Linked DNA regions of Kribbella sp. NBC_01245. The protein of the gene in region 1 interacts with the protein of each later gene in a pairwise test. Links are inferred from orthologs where the notes say so. Each region holds a gene or a part of one and is shown in the gene's direction. Other genes may lie near its edges.

Region 1 (7,806 bases):
GCGGTCGCGGCGGTTCGGTCGGTCGCGGCCGCACGGGCGGTGGCGGCGGTTCGGTCAGTCCCGGCGGTTTGCGCGGTCGCAGCGGTTTGGCCGGTTGCGGTCAGCTGGGTGGTCGCGGCGGTTTGGGTGGTGGCGGTGGCGGTCAGGGTGGCGCTGAGGAGGGCGAGGGTGAGGAGTCTGCGCATGGTGACCTTCCGATTCGGGCGGTTCGGAACTTAGTTACCTGAAGATCAACTCTCTCGGTAAGTTAACCACGACGGAACGTGACCGCACTACGGTGTGAGATGTCCAGGGAAGGAAGCGACATGGAACTACTGGCGGAACTCACCCGGAGGCGGGTGCTCGCGATCATCCGCGCGGACAGTGCCGAGCTCGCGCTCACCAGCGTGCGCACGTTGATCGAGGCCGGCGTGACCGCGCTCGAGATCTCGCTGACCACGCCCGGCGCGGCCGAGGCTCTGCGAGAAGCGCGGGCGGAGTTCGGCCCGGAGGTGCTGCTCGGCGCGGGCACGGTGGTGACACCGGAGCAGGCCGACGAGGTGGCCGCCGCCGGGGTCGGGTTCATCGTCACTCCGGCGATCACGCGTGGTGCCCAGCGGAGTATCGAGCTCGGTCTGCCACTGCTGTGCGGCGCGTTGACCCCGACCGAGGTCATCACCGCGCTGGACCTCGGCGCGCTCGCGGTGAAGATCTTCCCGGCCAAGCTGTACGGCCCCGGCTATCTCAAGGAGCTGCGCGCACCGTTGCCCAAGGCCCCTTTGATCGCCGTCGGCGGTATCGACGCGACCTCCGCCCCTGAGTACCTCCGCGCCGGCGCCTTCGCCGTCGGCATCGGCTCCCCCCTGCTAGGCGATGCCGGCCAAGGCGGTTCCCAGACCGCACTAGCCGCCCGAGCCAACGAATTCCTCAAGGCAGTCGCAAATGCCTGACGCCGAGAACTCCGACCTCCCCACGTCGGACGACCCGACCTCTGCCCCCGCCGCCGCTGACCCCGCGGCTGCTGAGCCCGGCGCCGCTGGCCTCGCGGCCAGTGGCGCGCCAGCTCCGGATGTGCTGACGTTTGGCGAAGCGATGGTCTCGATCCGCACCCGCCAGGCCTTACGACTCGGCGGCGAGGCATCGCTATCCGTCGCAGGCTCCGAGAGCAATGTCGCGATCGGCCTTGCCCGGCTTGGCCATCACCCCCGCTGGGTAGGTGCCGTCGGCAACGACCAACCCGGCCAACTGGTGCTACGCACGCTCCGCGCCGAAGGCGTCGACATAAGCCTGACCCGCTTGTCGGACACCTCGTTCACCGGTTTCATCGCGTTCGACCAACCCGCGCACGACGTCACCCGGGTGAGCTATCACCGCCGCGGCTCGGCCGGTTCGGAACTGACCGTCGCCGATGTCGCAAAGGCCTTGGCGGCAGCCCGGCCGCGCCTCCTGCACGTCACCGGCATCACCCCGGCGTTATCCGAACGCGCCCGCAAGGCAACGGCGTACGTCGTACAGGCTGCTGCTGCCGAGGGCGTACCGGTCTCGCTGGACGTCAACTACCGCAGCCGTCTGTGGTCCCGCGCCGGGGCGGCTAGTTGCCTTCGGCCCCTACTTCCCCACCTCACCACGGTCTTCGCCTCCGACGACGAACTCGACATCCTCACCGCAGCGCCCGACCCGGTCCCGGCCCTCCTAGCAGCCGGCGTGACGGAAGTCGTCGTCACCGCAGGCGGCGCCGGCGCGTGGACCCACACCTCGGCGGGCACCATCCACCAACCCGCCCTCCCGGTCACGGTAGTCGACAGCATCGGCGCCGGCGACGCCTTCGTAGCGGGCTACCTAAGCGCCACCCTCGACGCCCTCGACATCCCCGCCCGCCTAGCCCGAGCCACCGCCTGCGGCGCCTTCTGCGTCTCCGCCCACGGCGACTGGGAATCCCTCCCCACCCGCCAAGACCTAACCCCCCACACCCCCGGCACCACCCTCCGCTAAATCTCACCGCGCCGTTGAGCAAGGCATGATCGTCACGCGGCGACTGCGGTGAACCGTCCACGAGAGAAGAGCGGTATGGCGTACGAACTGTCTGTCTGTGTAGAGATGTTGTTCCGCGAGCACGGCGACCCAATGTCGGAGCAGCAACTCAAGGCGGTGAAGGCGGCCGGTATCGACGCGGTCGAGTTCTGGATGTGGCGCAACAAGAACATCGACTCCATCGAGCGACTCACCAGCGAACTCGGCCTACGAATCACGTCCATGGTAAGTGAGCCGACGAGCCATCTCGTTGACCCGAGCCGTCACGACGAGTTCCTCAGCGGTGTTCGTGACTCGGTGCGAGTTGCCAACCGGCTTGGTGTGCCAAACCTCGTTGTGCTGTCCGGCGACTCCCGCCCGGGGATCCCCGCCGCAGAACAGACGAGCGCGATCGTCACCGGGCTACGAGCAGCCGCACCGATCGCCGAGGCCGCGGGCGTGACCCTCGTGCTCGAACCGCTCAACACGCGGGTCGACCACATCGGCAACTTCCTGGACTCGACTCCGCTCGCCCTGGAACTACTGGCCGAGATCGACTCGCCCAACGTCAAGCTGCTATACGACCTCTACCACTCAGTCGTCATGGGCGAGACGCCTTCGGAGGTGCTCTCGGGAGCCGCAGACCTGATCGGCCACGTCCAGATCGCCGACCATCCCGGCCGCCACGAACCCGGCTCGGGCCACATCGACTGGCGCCAGCAAATCGCCACCTTGACCACCATCGGCTACCAGTGCCCCCTCGGCCTCGAATACAGCCCCTCCACCCCCGACTCCCCCAAGTCCCTAACCCACATCCGCGCAATCGTCGCCTGAGTCAAACCTGGTCATCGGGCCCTTGTGACGCGGCGTGTCGCCGTTCATCGGGCCCTTGTGACCAAACGTGAGGGATTACCGCGAGGGATGAAGAAGGCGCTCGATGCCGGTGAGGATGGCAGCCCAGAGCAGCGGTCGTACGTCGCCTGCGTCGCGTGGTTCGTAGAGAGGCCAGACGTCGTCGCCGTAGACCAGGTGGACGCCTGCGGACTGGAGCAACTTCAGGTGTGACGGCCAGGACGGGTGACGTGCGTGGGCGGCGTTCACGCGCGGGAAGACCAGCATCGGCGTGGAACCGACGGCTTCGCAGAGGAGCGAGAGCGCCTGGTTGTCGGCGATGCCGAGGGCGAGTTTGGCCACCGTGTTGGCTGTCGCGGGAGCAACTGCGAACACGTCGACCTTCGGGTGCTCGCGAGGTTCGCCGGGCATGCGAGGCGTTGAGCGCACCGGCAGGCCAGTGAGTTCGGCCAGGCGGTCGATCTCCCCGAGTTCGCCCAGCCATCGCGCGGCCGTTGGGGTGAGAGTCACGGCGACTCGGCATCCCTTCGCGAGCAACGGTTCCACCAGACCTGCGCGCAAATCTTCAGCCCCGCCCGCACCACTGGCGACCACGCCAATGACTGGTGGGTCGGTCACGCGAAGCCCGGCGTCAGGCGAGCTCGATGTCGGGCTCGGATTCGGGGTCTAGCGGGAGGACGATTTTGAAGGTGGTGCGGCCGGGGACCGAGTCGACGCGGAGGTCGCCGTGGTGTTTTTTGACGATGATGCGCCAGGAGATGTCGAGGCCCAGACCGGTGCCTTCGCCGATCGGCTTGGTGGTGAAGAAGGGGTCGAAGATGCGGTCGCGGATATCCGCGGGGATGCCGGGTCCGCTATCGGTGATCTCGACTACGGCGTCTTCGCCGTCGCGGCGGGTGTGGATGGTGAGGGTGCCGGAGCCGCCCATCGCGCTGACGGCGTTGTCGATGATGTTGGTCCAGACCTGGTTCAGCTCGGCCGCGTAGGCCGGGATGTCGGGCAGTGACTTGTCGAAGTCCTTGACCACCTCGATACCGGTGAGCTTGCCGGACATCATCACCAGCGTCGACTTGAGCAACTCGTGCAGGTTGATCGTCTGGTACGGCGCGCGATCGATCTGCGAGTACTGCTTGGCGGCGCCGACGAGCGTGGAGATGCGGGTGACCGAGTCGTCGATCTCGTTCATCAGCGATTCGGTATCGATGGTGTACATCAGCCAGCGCACAGCGCCTTCGAGGTACTCCGGGCCGACCGCCGCGAGCACGTTGTCCACCCACGCCTCGTCGACGCCCGCGCTCGCGAAGACCGGCGCGACGTCCCAGCTGTTGGCCACGTTGTGGTCCTCGAGCCAGTCGGACAACGTGTCCTCGGCGTCGCTGAGCTCCATCGGGGAACGTTCGGGCGCCTTCGCGAGGCGCTCGACGGCGGCCTCTTGGAGCTCGACGATCGCGTGCAACTTGGTCGCGTCCAACGTGCCGTCGGCGAGCATGGCGAGTTTCGCCCGCATCCCGGCGACTCGTTGGCGCAGAGTCGCGGCGGCCCGTACGGCGGCTGCCGCCGGGTTGTTCAGCTCGTGGGTCAGACCGGCCGACAGCGAGCCGAGGGCGAGCAGGCGTTCGCGCTGGGCCATCGTCTGGCCGGTCCGGCGCATGCTCATCACGAAACCCTCGATCAGATGCACCGCCATCGGGAACCAGGTGTTCATCATCGTGGCCATGGTCTTGGCGTCCACGACGAAGAAGACCGACGGTCGCGTCACCCGCATCGTCGCCGTGTACGCCGTACGCTCGTCGGCGCCGAGGAATGCCGTGAACGCACCGGCGTAGACCCCGCGCTGCGACGTCCGGTTGATCTCGACTTCCTGGCCGTGCGACAACTTGCACAGCCGGAGCTCGCCGTCCAGCAAGACGTAGCAGCAGGTACCGGGGTCGCCCTCGGCGAAGACGATGCCCTCGTCGATCGACTCCACCTTGCCCTCCCGCGCGAGCCACTCGAGCTGGTCGTCGGTGAGGCTCTCGAACAGGAAGAGCGTGCGCAGATCGTCGATACCGATCCGGGCCGGGTCTTCGGTCGTCGTCATCAGAGCATCTCCAGGTATCGGTGGACCAGGGTGACCGCCATCGCGCCGTCGCCGACCGCCGAGGCGACCCGCTTCACCGACTCGGCCCGGACGTCCCCGGCGGCGAAGACCCCGGGCAGGCTCGTCTCCAGGTGGTACGGCTCGCGATCGAGGGACCAGCCGGCCGGGCGTCCGTTCAGATCCGGGCCGGTCAGCACGAAGCCGCGCTGGTCCCGAGACAGATCGGCAGGCAGCCAGTCGGTTCGCGGTGCCGCGCCGATGAAGACGAACAACCACTCGGCGTTGACCTCGCGGGACTCCCCGGTCGCGTTGTTCAGCAGAGTCAGGCGCTCGAGGTGGTCACCGCCCTTGCCGCTGATCACCTCCGTACAAGTGTGCACCTCGATCCCAGGAATCTCCCGGATCTGCTCGATCAGGTAGCTCGACATAGTTGCCTCGAGCCCCGGTCCGCGAACCAGGAGATGCACTTTGCGGGCGTGCCGGGAGAAGTAGACGGCGGCTTGTCCGGCCGAGTTGGCCCCGCCGACGATGTAGACGTCCTGACCCGAACAGCTCGGCGCCTCGGTCGATCCGCCGCCGTAGAAGACGCCACGGCCGGCCATCTCGGCCAGCCCGGGCACCTCCAGCGTGCGGTAGGCGACGCCGGTCGCGAGGATGACCGCGTGTGCCGAGAGCTCGCTGCCGTCGGAGAACCGCACCCGCCGCGCCGACCCGAGGGATTCGAGCGCGACCACCTCGCGGGCGGTCAGCAATTCCGCCCCGAACCGGACCGCCTGACGACGGGCCCGATCCGTGAGCTGCGCACCCGAGACGCCATCCGGAAAGCCCAGGTAGTTCTCGATCCGGCTCGACTGGCCGGCCTGACCACCTGTGGCGAGTTGTTCGACCAGGACCGTGCGAAGGCCTTCGCTTGCGCCGTACACCGCGGCACCGAGACCTGCAGGCCCACCACCGATCACTACGAGGTCGTAGAACTCCTCGGCCGGGTTGGTGGATAGGCCGACGTTTGCCGCCAGCTCGCCCTCTGACGGCGAAACCAGCACTGTGCCGTCTGGGCAGATCACTACGGGCAAATCGCTTCCGTCGACGCCTGCCGCGGCAAGGAGGCGGCAGCCCTCGTCATCGTCGTCCACCCGGTACCAGCGGTACGGAACGGCATTGCGGGCCAGGAAGTCCCGTGCGGTGTAGGAGGCGGCAGACCAGCGGTGACCGATCACCCGCACCTCGTCGGCCGGACGCTCGGGACTGGCCCGCCATGCGTCCAGCAGATTGTCGATGACCGGGTAGAGCTTCTCCTCCGGCGGATCCCACGGCTTCAACAGGTAGTGGTCCAGGTCGACCACGTTGATCGCCTGGATCGCCGCGTCCGTGTCGGCGTACGCAGTCAGCAGCACCCGTCGTGCCCGCGGGAACAGGTCCATCGCCTGCTCCAGGAACTCGATACCCGACATGCCCGGCATCCGGTAGTCGGCCAGCAGCACGGCCACTGGCTCCCCGCGCAACTTGAGCTCGCGGAGAGCCTCCAGCGCCTGGTCTGGCGCCTCGGCCCGCACAATGCGGTTCTGCTCGCCGTACTGCCTGCGGAGGTCGCGGGCGATCGACCTGGAGACCCCTGGATCGTCATCTACCGTCAGGATGACCGGGCGGACCGTTGACGCTGTCATCGATTGTCCGGCGTGAAAGCCCCGTCCTTCATGGCAGGGAGGAAACGCCGGTCCCTCCATTCAGGGTTTGTCGGTGGCATCGGGTAGGTTTTGCGGTGCTGGCCTGCGATAACCAAGCGACCGGCATCAGCACGACAGTTAAACCTTGTGGTTACTGCGGCCGGACGGGCCGTGGCAGCGCGGTGAGCCTTCTTGCGCAGTCCGGCACGGCATTGATCCGCGAACCTCATCTCGCTACCTCCGGGTAGTGGGGTGAAATCCCCCACCTTCAGGTGGGTGGAGGACGTCAAGCCCACATTCTTACCCACGCCCGGCTAGAACCAGGTACGGGTAGGCCAAGCTGATAAGTGTCCCGAGGCCCGTGTGGCCTCCTACCTCAAGCCACACCGGCCTCGGGACACTTATCAGGGCAGGGAGGCGAGGTACGGCGCGTGGCTGTTCTGGAACTCCCAGTTGTAGTAGCGATCCCAGTTGATCGACCAGGTCATCAGGCCCCGGAACGACGGTGACGCGCCTCCCCGAAGCGTGTAGCCGCCACAGCTCGTACCCTTCGCCAGACAGTCCAGCGCCTGGTGCACGGCCGCCGGCGCCGTATAGCCGTTACCGGCACTAGTAGCCGCCGGAAGTCCGAACGCGAGCTGGTCCTGCCGCAAGCCGGGGAAGGTGTGACCGGTATTAGCGACGGGGAAACCGGCCTTCATCATGTCCGTCATCGCGATGTGGAAGTCGGCGTTGCCGATGTTGTGGTACTGCCCGTCGAGGCCCATCACCGGGCCCGAGTTGTAGTCCTGCACGTGCAGCACGGTCAACGCGTCGCGCATGGCGTGGATGACGGGCAAGTACGAGCCGGTGCGGTTGTCCCCGCCACCCGCACCACCGTAGAACTGGTAGCCGACCTGCACGAAGAACGTCTCCGGCGCCATCGTGAGCACGAAGTTGGCGCCGTACTTGGCCTTGAGGCTCTTCAGCGCGGAGATCAGGTTGACGACGACCGGGGTGGTCGGGTTGCGGAAGTCGGTGTCACCCGAGTTGAAGTAAAGCGAGTGGCCCTCGAAATCGATGTCCAGACCGTTCAGCCCGTAGCGGTCGATGATCGCGCTGACCGAGCTGACGAAGGCATCCCGCGCGGCCGTGGTGGTGAGCTGGACCTGGCCGTTCTGGCCGCCGATGGAGATCAGCACCTTCTTACCGGCGGCTTGTTTGGCCCGGATCGCCGAGATG
Region 2 (5,557 bases), 310 kb from region 1 along the record:
GGCCGAGCAGATGCGCCGACTCGACGCTTTGAACGTGCCGTACGACGTGACCCCTGGCGTACCGGCGTTCGCGGCCGCGGCGGCCAGCCTCAACCGCGAACTGACCGTGCCCGAAGTCGCCCAAACGGTCATCCTCACCCGGCTCCAAGGCCGCGCGACCGCGATGCCGCCCGGCGAGGACCTCACCACCCTGGGCGCGAGCCGGGCCACGATCGTGCTGCACCTCGCGGTCGACAAGATCGCGCAGGTCGTCGCCGAACTCGCTCCGAACTACGGCGAGCAATGCCCGGCCGCGGTTGTCGCCTGGGCCAGTCGCGAGAACGAGATCATCCTCCGCGGCACCCTCGCCGATATCGCCGCGCAGGTACAAGAAGCCGGTATTCGCCGTACCGCGATCATCGTTGTCGGCAAGGTCCTCGCCGCCGAAGGCTTCACCGACAGCCACCTCTACTCGGCGGCCCGCGAGCGCTAGATGAAGGTCCTACTCCTCGGCGGCACGGGCGAGGCACGCGAGGTGGCACGCCTGCTCACACCGGCGTACGACGTCGTGTCCTCGCTGGCTGGCCGGGTGAAGGACCCCAAGCTTCCAGTCGGAGAGACCAGACACGGCGGCTTCGGCGGCGTAGACGGGCTCAAGCAATACCTGCGGGACCAGCAGATCGACGCGCTCGTGGACGCCACACACCCGTTTGCAGCGACCATGACGGCTCATGCGGTCGAGGCCGCGCGTGAGACCGGCGTACCGCTTCTGCTGGTACGACGACCCGGGTGGACGGCTAGACCCGGCGACAAGTGGCACTGGGTGGACGACCTCGCCACCGCCGCAACAGCGCTCGCAAACCTCGGTAGCCGGGCGTTCCTCACCACTGGCCGCCAAGGGCTCAAGGCCTTCGAACACAGCAACGTATGGATGCTCGCCCGCTGCGTAGAACCACCCGAGCCCACTCCCACCTGGTGCCAGCTAATCCTCGCCAGAGGCCCCTACAGCCTGGACAACGAGTTAGACCTACTCAAGAACCACCGGATCGACGTACTGGTCACTAAGGACAGCGGCGGCGAGATGACCTCAGCGAAGCTAGAAGCGGCCAGAGAACTAGAGATACCCGTAGTGGTTGTACGGCGTCCCAGCGTCCCGGAGGACGTAGAACTCGTCACAGAACCAGCCCAGGTCGTCAACTGGCTAGAGACCCGTCGATAGACTCCCAAATCTCATGGGTATTCAGATCGCGCCGAGCATTCTGTCCGCTGACTTCGCCCGCCTCGCCGACGAGGCGCGGGCGGTCTCGCATGCCGACTGGCTGCACGTCGACGTGATGGACAACCACTTCGTCCCGAACCTCACCATCGGCATGCCGGTGGTCGAATCGCTCGCGAAGGCCACCGACCAGCCGCTGGACTGTCACCTGATGATCGAGGACCCGGACCGCTGGGCGCCCGGGTACGTCGAGGCCGGGGCGAGCAGCGTCACCTTCCACGTCGAGGCCTGCCGGGCGCCGATCCGGACCGCCCGCGAGATCCGGGCCAAGGGCGCGCGGGCGTCGATGGCGCTCCGGCCGGCAACCCCGATCGAGCCGTACGAGGACATCCTGGCCGAGCTCGACATGGTGCTGATCATGACCGTCGAACCCGGATTCGGTGGCCAGAAGTTCCTCGACGTGTGCCTGCCGAAGATCCGGCGGACCCGCGAGCTGGTCGCCAAGCACGGTCTGGACATCTGGATCCAGATCGACGGCGGGGTGTCCGCCGAGACGATCGAGCGCTGTGCCGAGGCCGGAGCGGACGTGTTCGTGGCCGGCTCCGCGGTCTACAAGGCCGACGACCCGAACGAGATGATCGACAAACTCCGCCACCTCGCCACCGAAGCCAGCCCGCTCTAAACCTGGAGATGCGATGACCGAGGTGAAGCCCATCGAGAGCTGGCTGACCGATATGGACGGCGTACTCGTCCATGAGGAGCGGGCGATCCCCGGCGCCGGTGAGTTCATCGCCAAACTCCAGGCCTCGGGCCGGAAGTTCCTGGTCCTCACGAACAACTCGATCTTCACGCCACGGGACCTGCACGCGCGGTTACTTGCCGGTGGCATCGATGTGCCCGAGCACGCGATCTGGACGTCGGCGCTCGCGACCGCGCAGTTCCTCAACGACCAGCGCGCCGGCGGTACGGCGTACGTGATCGGTGAGGCGGGTCTGACCACGGCCCTGCACGAGGTCGGGTATGTGCTGACCGAGCGCGATCCGGATTACGTCGTGCTGGGGGAGACCCGGACGTACTCGTTCGAGGCGATCACGCGGGCGATCCGGCTGATCGCCGATGGCGCGCGCTTCATCGCGACCAACCCGGACCCGACCGGCCCGTCGGCCGAGGGCCCGCTGCCCGCGACCGGTTCGGTGGCGGCGCTCATCACGCGCGCGACCGGCGTAGCGCCGTACTTCGTGGGCAAGCCGAATCCGCTGATGATGCGCAGCGCGCTGAACCAGATCGAGGCCCATTCCGAGACCACCGTGATGATCGGCGACCGGATGGACACCGACGTGATCAGCGGTCTGGAGGCGGGATTGCGGACCATCCTCGTGCTCACCGGTTCGACCGGCAGCCACGAGGTGGACCGCTTCCCCTATCGCCCGACGCGCATCGTCGACTCGATCGCGGACGTCGTACCCCTCATCTAGAGCACTTGCGAGAGGAACTGCTGTAGCCGTGGAGACTCCGCCGCGGTGAAGAGCCGATCGGGCGGACCGGCCTCGACCACCACGCCGTGATCCATGAACGCGACCTGGTCCGCCACCTCACGAGCGAAACCCATCTCGTGCGTGACCACGACCATCGTCATCCCGGCCTTGGCGAGATCGGCCATCAGCGCGAGCACACCCTTGACCAGCTCCGGGTCGAGCGCCGAGGTGGCCTCGTCGAACAGCATCACCTCGGGCTTCATCGCCAGCGCCCGCGCGATCGCGACTCGCTGTTGCTGCCCGCCCGAGAGATTCCCCGGCCGGGCCGACGCCTTGTGCCGAAGGCCGACCAAGTCCAGCTGGTGCTCTGCCGCCGAAGCCGCCTCATCGACCGAGAGCTTCTTGATCTTGCGCAGCGGCAGGGTCAGGTTCTCCAGCACACTCTTGTGCGGGAAGAGGTTGAAGTGCTGGAAGACCATGCCGATCCGGCGGCGCAACTCGTCCGCACTGCTGCGCAGGACGGACACGCCACCGAGCTGTACGTCGCCCGCGTCCGGCTCGAGCAAGCGGTTCGTCGTACGCAGCAGGGTGGATTTGCCCGAGCCGGACGGCCCGATCACGCAGGCCGTCGTACCGGCTGGAACGGCGAGATCGACGCCGCGCAGCACCTTGTTGTTGCCAAAGGCAAGCTCGATCCCTTTGACTTCGAGACTCGCCGCCTCATAGGTGTCAGGCACGGGCCAGCTCCTCTTCCAGAATGGGACGGCCCTCGCGCAGCCGCTTGTCGAAGTAGTTGACCAGATGCGTGAGCGGCACCGTGATGATCAGGTAGAAGATGCCCGCCAGCAGCAACGGCGAGAGGTTGCCGTTGGTCGCCGCGGCGTCCTGGCCGATCCGGAACAGCTCCCGCTGACTGGCCAGCAGCCCGAGGAAGTACACCAGGCTCGACTCCTTCACCAACGCGATGAACTGGTTCACCAAGGCGGGCAGCACCCGCCGTACGCCCTGAGGGATCACGACGAGTCGCATCCCGGACGTGTAGGTGAAACCGAGGGCACGCGCGGCTTCGAGCTGGCCCTTTTCGATGCTCTGGATGCCTGACCGGAAGATCTCACCGATGTACGCGGCGGCGATGAGCGAGAGCGCGAGAATGCCCAGCGGGTAAGGGTTCGGGCCCCACCAGTGCCGGGTGATCGGCGACAGGCCCTGGCCGATCAGCAGGATCGTCAGGATGGCCGGCAGTCCGCGAAAGATGTCCGTGTAGACCTTCGCCGGCCAACGCAGCCAGCGCCGCCGCGACAATCCCATCACCGCCACGATCATGCCGAGCACAGTGCCCAGCACGACCGAGGCGGCGGCGAGGATGAGGGTGTTGACCAGCCCCACCTTCAGCATTTCCGGCAGGACCAGCTTCATCGACTCCCAGTCGAGAAACGTGTCCGAAAGAGTGGACCAAATATCCATCAGGCGGCGGGCAACGCGAACTTCACCGTGCCGCTACCCGGCTTGAACGACGGCGGCACCGCGCGACCCGGGTAGTACTGCTCGACCAGCTTGGTCCAGGTGCCGTCGGCGATGACCTCGTCGAGGGCCTTGTTCACCGCTTCGCGCAGCTTGTCGTTGCTCTTGGCAACGGCGTACGCGGTCGGCGCCGAGCTGAGCTCCTTCGCGGCCAGGATGACCACGCCGCCGCCCTGCTCCTTGGCCATCTTCTCGCCGATCTCGGCGGGGGAGATCCACGCGTCGGCGGTGCCGGCCTTCAGCTGACCGACCGCGGCGTTGTAGTTCGGCACGCGGACCGGGTTGAGGTCCTTCTGGGTGGCGTAGTCGTCCTGCACCGTGCCCTGGACGACGACCACGCGCTTGCCGGCCAACTGGTCGAACGACGTGATGCCCGAGGTCTTCGTGGTGTTCAGCCCGAGGTAGCCGAAGTCGTAGCCATTGCTGAAGGCAACGGTCTTCTTGCGCGCCTCGGTGATGGTGATGGACGAGCTGCCGAGGTCGAACTGGCCGCCGTTCACCTGCGAGAGCAGGGCGGAGAAGTCCGTGCCGACGAACTCGGGCTTCAGGTTCAGCTTGGCGGCGACCGCGGTGATCAGGTCGTTGTCGAAGCCGGTGAACTTGCCGTCCTTGACGTACACGTTCGGCGGGGCATCGGTCAGCGTGCCGATCCGCAGCGTGCCGGCCTGCAACAGCCCGAGGTCAGGGCCGTCGGCGGTGGACTTGTCGTCCGAACCGCAGGCGGCGAGGCTGACGGCCAAGGTGATGGCGGTGCCTAGGGCAACAAAAGCGCGGATGGCGCGCACAGGTATCTCCTTTAGGTGCATCGGGCAACGATCGTGGGGGTGACCCACGCACCGACGCTAACGCCGCCCGACGGGCAGTCATTCCACGCTGACACCCGCTGAGACAGCGCCGGAAAGTCCACTCGGTCTGTGCTATATCAATCGGGACGGTCTCGAAGTGTGGTCGATCCGGCTCACTCCGTGAACAGATGATTCCGCCGCGTCGGGTTGCTCGCCGAACACCTGGCGGCACCCTTGTCGCCTGAGCGGGCTGTCTCTTTGGTCACAAGGGTCCGATGAACCCCGACACGCCGCGTCACAAGGGTCCGATGAACACCGACACGCCGGGGTGCGAAGGGCCGGTGAGTGTCTTGAGGTGTGACCTGGATCCTGGCGGGGTTGCGGACTAATGGCACACTGGAGGCACGAGTGAACCCACTCGCGTGCTCCGGGGTCGGTGTAATTCCGAGCCGGCGGTTATAGTCCGCGACCCGATCGACGCAGTTTGTCGGCCGGTTGACCTGGTGGAATTCCAGGACCGACGGTGAAAGTCCGGATGGGAGGCGCACGCGATCGGCGGGTGCGTCTCGCGTGTGCCCGGA

Evidence for each region. Proteins that work in one complex are often made in the same cells at the same time.
Region 2: the proteins of OG394_RS36645 (region 1) and rpe interact in binary tests that used the Escherichia coli proteins (3 or more experiments, as listed by UniProt). The link is inferred for Kribbella sp. NBC_01245 from one-to-one orthologs.

What each region holds. Positions count from the first base shown.
Region 1 is NZ_CP108487.1:7,944,094-7,951,899, reverse strand. Bases 1-2,946 are described here. They hold OG394_RS36645 (sugar kinase), read left to right. Parts: upstream 1-921; coding sequence 922-1,971; downstream 1,972-2,946. Other genes in these bases: OG394_RS36635 (flavoprotein), read right to left, coding at 2,899-2,946; OG394_RS36640 (TIM barrel protein), read left to right, coding at 2,047-2,823; OG394_RS36650 (bifunctional 4-hydroxy-2-oxoglutarate aldolase/2-dehydro-3-deoxy-phosphogluconate aldolase), read left to right, coding at 306-929; OG394_RS36655 (sialidase family protein), read right to left, coding at 1-185. In the rest of the region: more of OG394_RS36635, read right to left, coding at 2,947-3,435; OG394_RS36630 (ATP-binding protein), read right to left, coding at 3,473-4,921; OG394_RS36625 (FAD-dependent oxidoreductase), read right to left, coding at 4,921-6,585; OG394_RS36620 (chitinase), read right to left, coding at 6,990-7,806. UniProt on the Escherichia coli protein: Catalyzes the ATP-dependent phosphorylation of fructoselysine to fructoselysine 6-phosphate. Functions in a fructoselysine degradation pathway that allows E.coli to grow on fructoselysine or psicoselysine.
Region 2 is NZ_CP108487.1:8,263,170-8,268,726, forward strand. The notes cover bases 154-3,044. They hold rpe (ribulose-phosphate 3-epimerase), read left to right. Parts: upstream 154-1,211; coding sequence 1,212-1,877; downstream 1,878-3,044. Other genes in these bases: cobM (precorrin-4 C(11)-methyltransferase), read left to right, coding at 154-472; OG394_RS38020 (cobalt-precorrin-6A reductase), read left to right, coding at 473-1,198; OG394_RS38030 (HAD-IIA family hydrolase), read left to right, coding at 1,891-2,670; OG394_RS38035 (amino acid ABC transporter ATP-binding protein), read right to left, coding at 2,667-3,044. Outside these bases: more of cobM, read left to right, coding at 1-153; more of OG394_RS38035, read right to left, coding at 3,045-3,407; OG394_RS38040 (amino acid ABC transporter permease), read right to left, coding at 3,400-4,086; OG394_RS38045 (ABC transporter substrate-binding protein), read right to left, coding at 4,134-4,976. UniProt on the Escherichia coli protein: Catalyzes the reversible epimerization of D-ribulose 5-phosphate to D-xylulose 5-phosphate.